DNA from 2 places in the Streptomyces sp. NPDC033174 genome. Region 2 is predicted to be linked to the other one. Evidence: riboswitches for the same ligand, from Rfam matches in the RefSeq annotation. Region 2 holds a riboswitch; the other holds the start of a gene.

Region 1 (6,179 bases), on a different contig from region 2:
AGCTTCGGCTTGGACTCCTTGGCGAGGCGCTCGACCTCGGCCATGTCGACCTCACCGGTGGCGTCGTCGACGTGGTACGCGACCACGTTGTAGAGCTTGCCGGAGAAGTTGATCTTCATGCCGTGGGTCAGGTGACCGCCGTGGGCCAGGTTCAGGCCCATGATCGTGTCGCCCGGCTTCAGCAGCGCGAACATCGCGGCGGCGTTGGCCTGCGCGCCCGAGTGGGGCTGGACGTTGGCGTGCTCGGCGCCGAACAGCTCCTTGATGCGGTCGATCGCGATCTGCTCGACCACGTCGACGTGCTCACAGCCGCCGTAGTAGCGGCGGCCGGGGTAGCCCTCGGCGTACTTGTTGGTGAGGACCGAGCCCTGGGCCTCCATGACGGCGACCGGAGCGAAGTTCTCCGAGGCGATCATCTCGAGGGTGGACTGCTGGCGGTGCAGCTCGGCGTCGACGGCGGCGGCGACGTCCGGGTCCAGCTCATGGAGAGGGGTGTTCAGAAGCGACATCGGGGACATCCTTAGTTGCCGGAGAACGCGGTGTACTCGTCGGCGGAGAGCAGGTCGTTCGGCTCCTCGCTCACCCGTACCTTGAACAGCCAGCCGCCCTCGAAGGGAGCGGAGTTCACCAGGGACGGGTCGTCCACCACGTCCTGGTTCGCCGCGACGACCTCGCCGGACACCGGCGAGTACAGGTCGCTGACGGACTTGGTCGACTCCAGCTCACCGCAGGTCTCGCCCGCGGCGACCGTGTCCCCGACCTCGGGGAGCTGGGCGTAGACGACGTCACCGAGCGCGTTCGCCGCGAACTCCGTGATGCCGACCGTCGACACGCCGTCCTCGGCGTCCGACAGCCACTCGTGCTCCTTGGTGTAGCGCAGCTGCTGGGGGTTGCTCATGACCTGAATTCTCCTGTACGCGGGGGAGTGCTGATGAACGGGGGAGAGATACGGGAGGTGCCGAGTGTCACTTCTGGCGCTTGTAGAACGGCAGCGCCACGACCTCGTACGGCTCATGGGCGCCGCGGATGTCGACACCGACACCGGGCGTGCCCGGCTCGGCGTGCGCCGCGTCCACGTAGGCCATGGCGATCGGCTTGCCCAGCGTCGGCGAGGGGGCGCCGGAGGTGACCTCACCGATCACCTTTCCGCCCGCGACGACGGCCATGCCCGCGCGGGGGACCCGGCGGCCCTCGGCGACGAGGCCGACCAGCTTGCGCGGCGGGTTGGTGGCGGCGCGCTCGGCGGAGTCCTCCAGGGCCGCGCGGCCGACGAAGTCGCCCTCCTTCTCGAACTTCACCACGCGCCCGAGACCGGCGTCGAAGGGGGTCAGGGCGGTGGACAGCTCGTGCCCGTACAGCGGCATGCCCGCCTCCAGGCGCAGCGTGTCACGGCAGGAGAGACCGGCCGGGACGAGACCGGCGCCCTCGCCGGCCTTGGTCAGCGCCTGCCACAGCTCCACGGCGTGCTCAGGGGCCACGAAGAGCTCGAAGCCGTCCTCGCCGGTGTAGCCGGTACGGGCGATCAGCGCCGGCACCCCGGCGACCGTGCCCGGAAGGCCCGCGTAGTACTTCAGCCCGTCCAGGTCGGCGTCGGTGAGGGACTTCAGGATGCCGGGGGACTCCGGGCCCTGGACGGCGATCAGCGCGTACGCGTCGCGGTCGTCCCGTACCTCGGCGTCGAAGCCCGCCGCGCGCTGGGTGAGGGCGTCGAGGACGATCTGCGCGTTGGAGGCGTTGGCGACGACCAGATATTCGGCCGGTGCGGCCCCCTGCTCCTGGAGCCGGTACACGATCAGGTCGTCGAGGATGCCGCCGTCCTCCCGGCAGATCATCGTGTAGCGGGCGCGGCCGGGGCCCACGGTGCCGATGTTGCCGACCAGCGCGTAGTTCAGCAGGTCCACGGCCTGCGGGCCGGTGACGGTGATCTCGCCCATGTGGGACAGGTCGAAGAGACCCGCCCTGGTCCGTACGGCGTTGTGCTCGTCGCGCTCGCTCCCGTACCGCAGCGGCATGTCCCAGCCCGCGAAGTCGGTCATGGTCGCGCCCAGCGAACGATGCAGGGCATCGAGGGCTGTCAGGCGGGGGGCAGTGCTCATGGATGTGGCTCCCGGGTCCCAGGGCATGAGATGGCGAGGACAATCCTCCCCATCTGTCATCGGAACCTGAGAGGTTCACCACGACCCTTACGTACATCGGGTCATGACTTGCACCTTGGGTGGAGCCGCCAGGCGGCTCACTTTTCAGATCTGCCTCATCCACGCGGTACGGGGCCTGAGAGATTCAAGGGAGGAACTTGCTCCTTCGGCGCCCGGGGTGCACTGCGACCCCGGGACTCTCCCGCGCGGATTCAAGCGGCCGGTATGAGGTTGTCTGCGCACGCGTGTGCGCTTGGCGCGCACATCATTGCACGAGGGATCTCATCGGCAAATCGCTTGTGCCTCATTACTGTTTCTTTACACTCCATGGGCAAGGGTCCGACGACCCGACAGGGGGAGAAGCGATGACGTTGCAGCGGACAGGTGCGTACGCGACGACGGCGGGGCTGCCCGCGCCGCGCGGGCGGGTGCGCTCGGCGGCCGCCGCGCCGGTCCTGCGCGACCTGCGGGAGCGCGGGGGCCGGGGCCCCCGGGCCCTCACCTTCGCGGCCGGGGACATCGTGGTCGTCTCCGGGCTGCCCGGCAGCGGAAAGTCGACACTGATCCGGCGCGCGGCCCAGGAGCGCGGGATCGACTCGCAGGACGCCCGCGAGCGCTGGGAGGCGCGGATGCCGTCCTTCCTTCCCTATGCCGTCTACCGCCCGGCCGCCCGGATCGCCCACTACGCCGGCCTGTGGCGGGCGCTGCGCTCCGGCGAGAGCGTCGTCGTCCACGACTGCGGCACCCAGACCTGGGTCAGACGCCTGCTCGCCCGCGAGGCGCGCCGCCGCGGCAGCGCGCTGCACCTGCTCCTGCTGGACGTCACGCCCGAGACGGCCAGGGCCGGCCAGCGCGAGCGCGGCCGGGGCGTCTCCGGCTATGCCTTCGCCCGCCACCGCCGCGCCGTCTCCCGACTGCTGTGCGACGCCGAGTCGGCCCGCTTCCCGCGCGGCTGCTCCTCCGTGACGCTTCTGGACCGCGACGCGGCGACCGCCCTCCGGCGCGTCTCCTTCGCGGCCCCCGTCTGACGGCCCCGCTGGAACCGCTCCCCCCGCCGAGCCGCCCGTCCCGGAGAACCGTGGAACCGGAAGCCGGCCCTCACTGTCCTTTTCGACACAGCACGCCCTTCCGCCGCCGCCCCGGCGTTAGGGTTCTGCCGGGATCGGGTCAGAAGGGGAAGCGACCAGTGGACAGTGCATGGCCGGGCAACGAGCTGGAAGAGGTGCTCGCCGCCTCGCTCGGCAACCCCTCGGCGGGAGGCCGGCTCGTCGAAGTGCTGGGACGCAGCTCCGTCTGGGTGCCCCTCCCCAACGGCGGAGGACCGGACAGCAGGGACCTCGACCTGCCGACGATGGAGATCGAGGGGATCCCGTACGTCCCGGTGTTCAGCTCCGAGCAGCAGTTCCTCGCCTGCGTCGGCGGCCACATGTCCTTCACCGTCGCCCCCGCCCGTGACGTCGCCCGTGGTCTGCCGCCGCAGCTCGGCATCGCCGTGAACCCCGGCGGCGCCGTCGGCCTCCCGCTGCCGCCGCCCGCCGTCGCCGAACTGTGCCGGGTCGGCCGCACCCCCCTGGACGGCCCCGCGAGCGGCGGCCGGGTCCGGCTCTTCGAGCCCGACTGGCAGGACGACCCCGTCGACTTCCTCGCCGCCGCCTCCGCGGAGTTCGAGGCGACCGGTGTGGTGCTCAGCGCCCGCCGCGGCCTGGCCAGCGTCGAGGGCGACGAACCGTCCCTGTTTATAGGCGTCCAGCTCGCCTCCTGGGAGGGCGCCGACCGCAACGCGCCGATGGACGCCCTCGGCCGCGCGCTCGGCCGGGCCTCCGTGTCCTGGCCGGTGAACCTGGTCCTCCTGGACGTCGCCCAGGACCCGGTCGGCGACTGGATGCTGGAGAAGGTGCGCCCCTTCTACCAGCGGGTGCCCGCGTAAGCGGGACCGCGCACAAGCACGCATAAGCTGGTTCGGTGGATCGAAGAGGGGCGGAACCCAAGGTGAGCGCGTCAGGCACCGCTGCGGCCGGGCAGGTCGAGCACATGCTGCGCCAGGTGACGCCCGGACGCTACGACGCGTACGAGTCGCTGCTGCACGCGCTCGCCGACGGCCAGGTCTGGATGCTGCTGTGGCACGGCACGGCCGGCTCGCCCGAGGCACAGTACGGAAACATGGAGGTCGACGGCCTGGGCTACGCGCCCTGCGTCACCTCCACCCAGGAGCTCTCCGCCTCCGGCTGGACCCGCGCCCACGAGGTGATCAGCGGCCGCGACGTCGCCCGCGCCCTGTACCCCGACCGCTGGGGCATCTGGCTCAATCCGCACGCCCCCGGCGGCGGTCTGGGCGTCCCCTGGGCCGATCTGCGCCGGATCGCCACCGGCCTGGACCGGATGCCCGCGGGGCCCCTGCGGCTGGCCGAACCGGCCATCGAGATCCCGCAGTTCTACGCCCTGCTCACGCAGAACGCCCACCGCACCCCCGCCGTCCGCTCGCTGCGCCGCGCCTGGGTCCAGCCGGCGCTCGGTTCCCCGTACCTCGCCATCGGCCTCGATCTGTACGACACGAGCCGCCTGTCCGTCGACGCGGTCCGCGCGATGATGCAGCAGTCCATCGCCGCCGTGCCCGACGGGCTGCCCGTCTCGACGGTCGCCATGTCCGACGAGTACGACCCGGTGACGATGTGGCTGCGTGCCAACGCCCGGCCCTTCTACGACCGCGAGGCGCACGCGGCGCCGCAGCCGCAGGCCCCCGGTTACGGCTATCCGCCGGCCGCCCCCCGCGCGTACTGACATCCGCACGATCGTTCTGCCCCAATTACTTCCGCGGTTGGGGCAGTTAGCCGTCATGTCCGATCTGGTGGAATAGTGACCGAGATGGTCCGCTGACGCGATCACCGCGTCCGGATAACGGAACCTCACGCCCCGCATCACGTTTGAGCAACCATTCCCCGCCAGGTCTGGCGGGTGATCGCAAACCCGTTGAAGACTCCCCGCTAACAAAGAACCGTCGGTCCTTTGTACGAGTCGCATCACATGCGGCGTCATGGGTAATTTCCGCACCATCGGCATGACTTGCGTCATCACCTGATGTGAGACAAGCCGTGGCAGCAGCGGGGTACGGGCCGGTCACCGCCGGCCGGGAGGGGTCTAAGGCACTGTGACCGCACCGATCGAGACCACCGGATCGGCTGCCGAGGCTCAGCCGGAGGCAGTACTCACGGGGGTCAAACAGAGCCAGATCGAAGGCCGTTCCCTCGGTCAGATCGCCTGGGCGCGCTTCAAGCGCGACAAGATGGCGATAGCGGGCGGAATCATCGTGATCCTGCTCGTACTGATGGCCATCCTGGCCAAGCCGATCCAGGCGGTTTTCGGCCTCGATCCCAATGAGTTCCACCAGGACCTCATCGACCCGGCCCTGCTGGCCCCGAAGGGCGCCTTCGGTGGCATGAGCTGGGACCACCCGCTCGGTGTCGACCCGCAGTTCGGCCGCGACATCCTGGCCCGTGTCATCGAGGGCTCCTGGGTCTCGCTGCTCGTCGCGGGAGGCGCCACCGTGCTCTCCGTGGTCATCGGCGTGGTCATGGGCATCGTCGCCGGGTTCTACGGCGGCTGGGTCGACTCCCTGATCAGCCGGATGATGGACACCTTCCTGGCGTTCCCGCTCCTCCTCTTCGCCATCTCCCTCTCGGCGACCCTTCAGGACGGCGCGTTCGGCCTGAGCGGTCTGCCGCTGCGGATCGGTGTGCTGATCTTCGTGATCGGCTTCTTCAGCTGGCCCTACATGGGCCGTATCGTGCGGGCCCAGACGATGACGCTGCGCAACCGCGAGTTCGTCGAGGCCTCCAGGTCGCTCGGCGCACGTGGCCCGTTCATTCTCTTCCGTGAGCTGCTGCCCAACCTGGTGGCACCGATCCTGGTCTACGCCACGCTGCTGATCCCCACCAACATCCTCTTCGAGGCGGGCCTCAGCTACCTGGGCGTCGGCATCGCTCCGCCGCAGGCCTCCTGGGGCGGAATGCTCACCACCGCGGTCGACACCTACGCGGCCGATCCGCA
Region 2 (6,179 bases):
ACAATGACCACCCCGAACCATCCGAAGAGACCGTGCAGTTGAGCTGAACCGTCCGGGCGGGTGATACGTCCCTAACCAGTAGGAAGAGCTGCCGCGAAATCCCTGCGGATCGACGCCCGCAGGACAACACTGGGACCGGACCGAACCGACCAACGGGGGGCGGCCATGAACACCGCATCGAGCCGCAGGACATTCACCACACCGCAGCGAAAGAACCCACCCATGTGCCAGCACAAGCCATCCTGCCCGACAGCCGACTCCGCCGACCGGGAGGCCGCCCGTCTGACGGCGCACCACCCGGAGCAGGGCTGGAGCCTGCTGTGCAATGGTGTCCTGCTCTTCGAGGACACCGGTGAGCTGCTGCCGGACGGCCAGATCATCGCGCCGCACCGGCCGCTGGACACCGAGCAGGTGGTGACGGCCGCCTGAGGCGGCGGGCACGACGCACGACAAAGGGCCGGCCCGGAGCGCGCTCCGAACCGGCCCTGACTCATGTCAGCCGTCGCCGACGTCAGTTGTCGTACTCGTCCAGGGGCGGGCACGAGCAGACCAGGTTGCGGTCGCCGAACGCCCCGTCGATACGGCGCACCGGCGGCCAGTACTTGTCGGCGGCCGAGACACCGGCCGGGAAGACCGCGTCCTCACGGCTGTACGGGTGCTCCCACTCGCCGCCCAGCGCGGCCGCGGTGTGCGGGGCGTTGCGCAGCGGGTTGTCCTCGGCGGGCCACTCGCCCGACGCGACCTTCTCGATCTCGGCGCGGATCGCGATCATCGTGTCGCAGAACCGGTCGATCTCGGTGAGGTCCTCGCTCTCGGTCGGCTCGATCATCAGCGTGCCGGCGACCGGGAACGACATCGTGGGTGCGTGGAAGCCGTAGTCGATCAGGCGCTTGGCGATGTCGTCGACGCTGACGCCGGACGCCTTCGCCAGCGGCCGGATGTCGACGATGCACTCGTGCGCGACCAGACCGGCGGGACCGGTGTAGAGCACCGGGAAGTGCGGCTCCAGGCGCTTGGCGATGTAGTTGGCCGCCAGCACCGCCACCTGGGTGGCGCGCTTGAGACCCTCGCCGCCCATGAGCCGTACGTACGCCCAGGAGATCGGCAGGATGCCCGCGGAGCCCCACGGCGCGGCCGAGATCGGGCCGACGCCCGTCGCCGGGCCGGCGGCCGGCTGAAGCGGGTGGTTCGGCAGGTACGGGGCGAGGTGCGAGCGGACGCCGACCGGACCGACACCGGGGCCACCGCCGCCGTGCGGGATGCAGAACGTCTTGTGCAGGTTCAGGTGCGAGACGTCGCCGCCGAACCGGCCCGGCTTGGCGAGGCCGACCAGCGCGTTGAGGTTGGCGCCGTCGACGTAGACCTGGCCGCCGGCGTCGTGCACCTGGGCGCAGATGTCGGCGACGTGCTCCTCGAACACGCCGTGCGTGGACGGGTACGTGATCATCAGCACGGACAGCTCGTCACGGTACTGCTCGATCTTGGCGCGCAGGTCGTCGATGTCGATCTCGCCGTCGTCGGCGGTCTTGACGACCACGACCTTCATCCCGGCCATCACGGCGGAGGCGGCGTTGGTGCCGTGCGCCGAGGACGGGATGAGACAGACCGTGCGCCGGGTGTCGCCGTTGGCGCGGTGGTAGGCGCGAACGGCCAGCAGACCGGCCAGCTCGCCCTGCGAACCGGCGTTGGGCTGGATGGAGACCTTGTCGTAGCCGGTGACCTCGGCGAGGCGCTCCTCGAGCTCGGTGATGAGCGTGAGGTAGCCCGCGGCCTGGTCGGCCGGCGCGAACGGGTGCATCGCCCCGAACTCCGGCCAGGTGACCGGCTCCATCTCGGTGGTGGCGTTGAGCTTCATCGTGCAGGAGCCGAGCGGGATCATGCCGCGGTCCAGCGCGTAGTCGCGGTCGGCGAGCTTGCGCAGGTAGCGCAGCATCGCCGTCTCGGAGCGGTGGGCGTGGAACACCGGGTGCGTGAGGTACGCGTCCGAACGCAGCAGGCCCTCGGGGAGCGCGTCGGCGGCCGTGGCGTCGAGCGCCTCGATGTCGGCGTCGACACCGAAGGCGGCCCACACGGCGGTGAGCTGGTCGCGGCCCGTGGTCTCGTCGCAGGAGACGGAGACGTGGTCGGCGTCGACGAGGTGCACGTTGACCCCGCCCTCGCGGGCGGCGGCCACGGCCTGCGCGGCCTTGCCGGGCACGCGGACGGTCAGGGTGTCGAAGTACGAGCCGTGCACGACCTCGACACCACCGGCGCGCAGCCCCTCGGCGAGGATCGCGGCGTAGCGGTGGGTGCGCCGGGCGATGCCCTTGAGGCCGTCGGGGCCGTGGTAGACGGCGTACATCCCTGCCATGACGGCGAGCAGCACCTGCGCGGTGCAGATGTTGCTGGTCGCCTTCTCCCGGCGGATGTGCTGCTCGCGCGTCTGCAGCGCCAGGCGGTAGGCCTTGTTGCCGTCGGCGTCGACGGATACACCGACGAGGCGGCCGGGCAGGCTGCGGGCGAACTTCTCGCGGACGGCCATGTAACCGGCGTGCGGGCCGCCGAAGCCCATCGGGACACCGAACCGCTGCGTGGTGCCGACGGCGATGTCCGCGCCGAGCTCACCGGGCGAGGTGAGCAGGGTGAGCGCCAGCAGATCGGCGGAGACGGTGACGATCGCGCCGAGCTCGTGCGCCCGCTCGATGACCGGCTTGAGGTCCCGGACCGCGCCGGAGGCGCCCGGGTACTGGAGCAGCACGCCGAAGACACCGCGCTCGGCGATCTCCTCGGGAATGCCGTCGGACAGATCGGCGACGACGACCTCGACACCGGTCGGCTCGGCGCGGGTCTCGATCACGGCGATGGTCTGCGGCAGCGCGTCGGCGTCGATCAGGAAGACGCCGTCCTTGACCTTGCCGACCCGGCGGGCCAGCGACATGGCCTCGGCGGCGGCGGTGCCCTCGTCGAGCAGGGACGCGCCGGAGGTGGGCAGGCCGGTGAGGTCGGCGACCATGGTCTGGAAGTTCAGCAGCGCCTCGAGGCGGCCCTGCGAGATCTCCGGCTGGTACGGCGTGTACGCCGTGTACCAGGCCGGGTTCTCCATGACGTTGCGCAGGATGACCGGCGGCGTGAAGGTGCCGTAGTAGCCGAGGCCGATCATCGGCGCGAGCACCTGGTTGCGGTCGGCGAGCGAGCGCAGTTCGGCGAGCACCTCGGCCTCGGTGCGGGCGGAGGGGAGTCCGAGCGCCTCGGCGCTCTTGATCACGTCCGGTACCGCGGCGTCGGTGAGTTCGTCGAGCGAGCCGTAGCCGACCTGCGCGAGCATCTTCGCGCGCGCCTCGGCGTCGGGTCCGATGTGCCGCTGCTCGAACGGAATGCCCTGTTCGAGTACGGAGAGCGGAATGCGGTTGGCGGTCATGTACGGAGGCCTCCTGGTCGTCACGACCTGCGAGGGGCACCACGGCGCGGATGCCCGGACGGCCTCCCCCTCTGTCATCTCAACCTGAGAGTTTCACCGGCACACCGAAAAACGGCACGCCGACTTTCACCGTCGGTGAGAGCGGATGCCGTCGGACGTCCGCCCTGCTTTCCAGAGTGACCTCGTCCGTGCGGTACAGGGGCCTGAGAGATTCCGGGGAGGATTTGCTCCTTCGGCGCCCCCGAAAGGTTTCTTCGGTGGACTCTCCCGCACGGGGTCAGCAGCCAGAGCCAGCCTACCAGCGAGGTTCCCCGGACATCCCTCGAGTGGCCGACATCCCCGTTGTGCACTTTCGTAGTGTTTGAGAGCAGCCGCGACCCGTTGGAGGGACCGTGCAGACCGACATCGATCCGCGCAGCCTGATCGGCCGCAAAGCGTTCGACCGTGACGGGACCAAGATCGGAACCATCGACGAGGTGTATCTGGACGATGCCACGGGTGTTCCCGAGTGGGCGGCCGTGCGCACCGGGCTGTTCAGCAGAGACGCCTTCGTCCCCCTGGAGCCCAGCGAACTGGTCGGCGGCGCGCTTCACATCCCGTACGAACGCTCCCTGATCAAGGACGCGCCGGACTTCGGCGTCGGCCGACATCTCTCCCCCGAGCAGGAGCTCCAGCTCTACCGGCACTACGGGATAGACCTCCCCGTCGTGCCGGACGAAGCGAGTCCGTCCCCGCCACCGCCGGACCGTGACTTCGGCCGGCTGGCCGGCCGGGACGAGCCCTCGGAGACCTGACCGTCCGCCGCACCCTCACCGGCCCCGTCCCCTGGCCCCGGTGAGGGCTCTGCCGCGCTCTCCTCCGCCGGGGTCTCCGGCTCCCTCCACACCAGCGGCAGCGGATCCGACGGCTCCAGTTCGGGGTCGTCGACGAGGAAGGTCCGTACCCGCCCTGGTTTCGACCAGGGCTCTTCGAACCGGACCGTGACCCGGCCGACCCCGCTGCCCTGCACCCATCCCGGCCCGTACCGGACATGGCGCACGTCCCGACCGGCGGGCCAGCGCCGCTCCGGCGGCTCGGCGGCGCTCTCCGGCCGCTCCGCCGCCGCCTCGGGGTCGTGCTCTCCCTTCACGTCGGCGTCCTCGACCGCCGCGAGCTCGTCGTCGGCGGCCTGCGCGAAGAGGTCCTCCTGGGTGTAGTCGGCGAGGCCGGTCACGCCCACGCCCAGCAGCCGGACGCCGCCGGTCGTGTCCACCGCCTCGAGCAGCCGCGCGGCCGCCTCCCGCACCACCGCCGCCGCGTCCGTCGGCCCGCGCAGCGTCTCCGACCTGGTCAGCGTCGAGAAGTCGTACCGCCGCACCTTGAGCACGATGGTCCGCCCCGAGTGCCCCGACGCCCGCAGCCGCTGCACACACCGGTCGGCGAGCCGCTCCACCTCCACGCGGATACGGACCCGGTCGTGCAGATCGACGTCGAAGGTGTCCTCGACCGAGACGGACTTGGTGTCGCGCTCGGCCACCACGGGTCTGTCGTCGTACCCCAGGGCCATCCGGGCGAGCGAAGCACCGTGCGCCCGGCCCAGGAGCCGTACGAGCTCGTCCTCCCCCGCCTCGGCGAGGTCCGCCACCGTCGTCATGCCGGCCCGGCGCAGGTGCTCGCCGGTCGCCGGCCCGACGCCCGGCAGGATCCGTACGGACTTCGGGCCGAGCAGCTCCCGCTCGGTCCCCGGCTCTATCAGGACCAGCCCGTCGGGCTTGGCCTCCTCGGAGGCGATCTTGGCGAGCATCTTCGACCCGGCGAGCCCCACCGACCCAGTCAGCCCGGTGGTGCCGAGAATGTCCCTGCGCAGCCGCTCACCGGCCTCCCGCGCCGTGGCCGAGTCATATGCCGCGCCCCCCGCTTCGAGGTCCACGAAGGCCTCGTCCAGACTCAGCGGCTCGACGAGCGGCGAGAGCCGTCCGAGCAGCTCCATGACCTGGTCGCTGACCGAGCGGTAGAGCGAGAAGCGGGGCACCAGATAGGCGGCGTTCGGCGCGAGCCGTCTGGCCTGGGCCATGGGCATCGCCGAATGCACCCCGAAGCGCCTGGCCTCGTATGAGGCGGTGGCCACGACTCCGCGCGGGCCGAGACCTCCGACGACCACCGGCTTTCCGCGCAGGCTCGGCTTCGCCGCCTGCTCCGCGGCGGCGAAGAAGGCGTCCATGTCGAGATGCAGGATCGTCGGCGCGGCTCTCACACCACCGATGCTGCCCTACGGCACTGACAATCGACCCGCACTTCTGTACGACGGCCCGGCCGCGTCGTAGCGGACTTGCGGCCGGAAGGACGAGACGGCGGCAGGGACGGCCGGATCAGGGACTCCGGAAGGGCGGCGAGTCAGACGGCCTTGTCGCGGCGGCGCCGCGCCAGTTCGTCCGCCGGGTTGTGCCCGACCAGCGTCTCGCCGGTGTCGACCCGCTCCCCGTGAAGCTGCGACAGCGCGGCCTCGACATCCCGCCACACCACACCCACGGCGATCCCGAAGACGCCCTGGCCGCCCTGCAACAGATCGACGACCTCGTCCGGCGACGAGCACTCGTACACCGTCGCGCCGTCGCTCATCAACGTCATGCGCTCGAGGTCCCGGAAGCCCCGCGCCCGCAGATGCTGTACGGCCGCCCGGATGTTCTGCAGCGCCACCCCGGTGTCCAGGAAGCGCTTGACGATCTTCAGCACGACGACGTCACGAAAGCTGTAGAGCCGCTGGGTGCCGGAGCCGTAGGCGGGCCGCACGCTGGGCTCGACC

The links. A riboswitch is a leader RNA that binds a small molecule or an ion and turns the genes downstream of it on or off. The one in region 2 is predicted to bind glycine.
Region 1: linked by a shared signal. The riboswitch ahead of gcvT (glycine cleavage system aminomethyltransferase GcvT) and the one ahead of gcvP (aminomethyl-transferring glycine dehydrogenase) in region 2 are both predicted to bind glycine.

Annotation. Positions count from the first base shown of each region.
Region 1 covers NZ_JBVIPQ010000002.1:557,631-563,809, forward strand. Annotated here, with positions in the region: gene glyA (serine hydroxymethyltransferase) at 1-509, opposite strand, end outside; gene gcvH (glycine cleavage system protein GcvH) at 521-898, opposite strand; gene gcvT (glycine cleavage system aminomethyltransferase GcvT) at 966-2,096, opposite strand; glycine riboswitch at 2,251-2,350, opposite strand; gene ACZ5VC_RS08830 (AAA family ATPase) at 2,501-3,163, shown strand; gene ACZ5VC_RS08835 (enhanced serine sensitivity protein SseB) at 3,322-4,062, shown strand; gene ACZ5VC_RS08840 (enhanced serine sensitivity protein SseB C-terminal domain-containing protein) at 4,125-4,913, shown strand; gene ACZ5VC_RS08845 (ABC transporter permease) at 5,281-6,179, shown strand, end outside.
Region 2 covers NZ_JBVIPQ010000003.1:8,249-14,427, reverse strand. Annotated here, with positions in the region: gene ACZ5VC_RS10135 (DUF5999 family protein) at 223-429, shown strand; gene gcvP (aminomethyl-transferring glycine dehydrogenase) at 512-3,397, opposite strand; glycine riboswitch at 3,579-3,677, opposite strand; gene ACZ5VC_RS10125 (PRC-barrel domain-containing protein) at 3,790-4,191, shown strand; gene ACZ5VC_RS10120 (DNA polymerase IV) at 4,083-5,630, opposite strand; gene ACZ5VC_RS10115 (MerR family transcriptional regulator) at 5,771-6,179, opposite strand, start outside.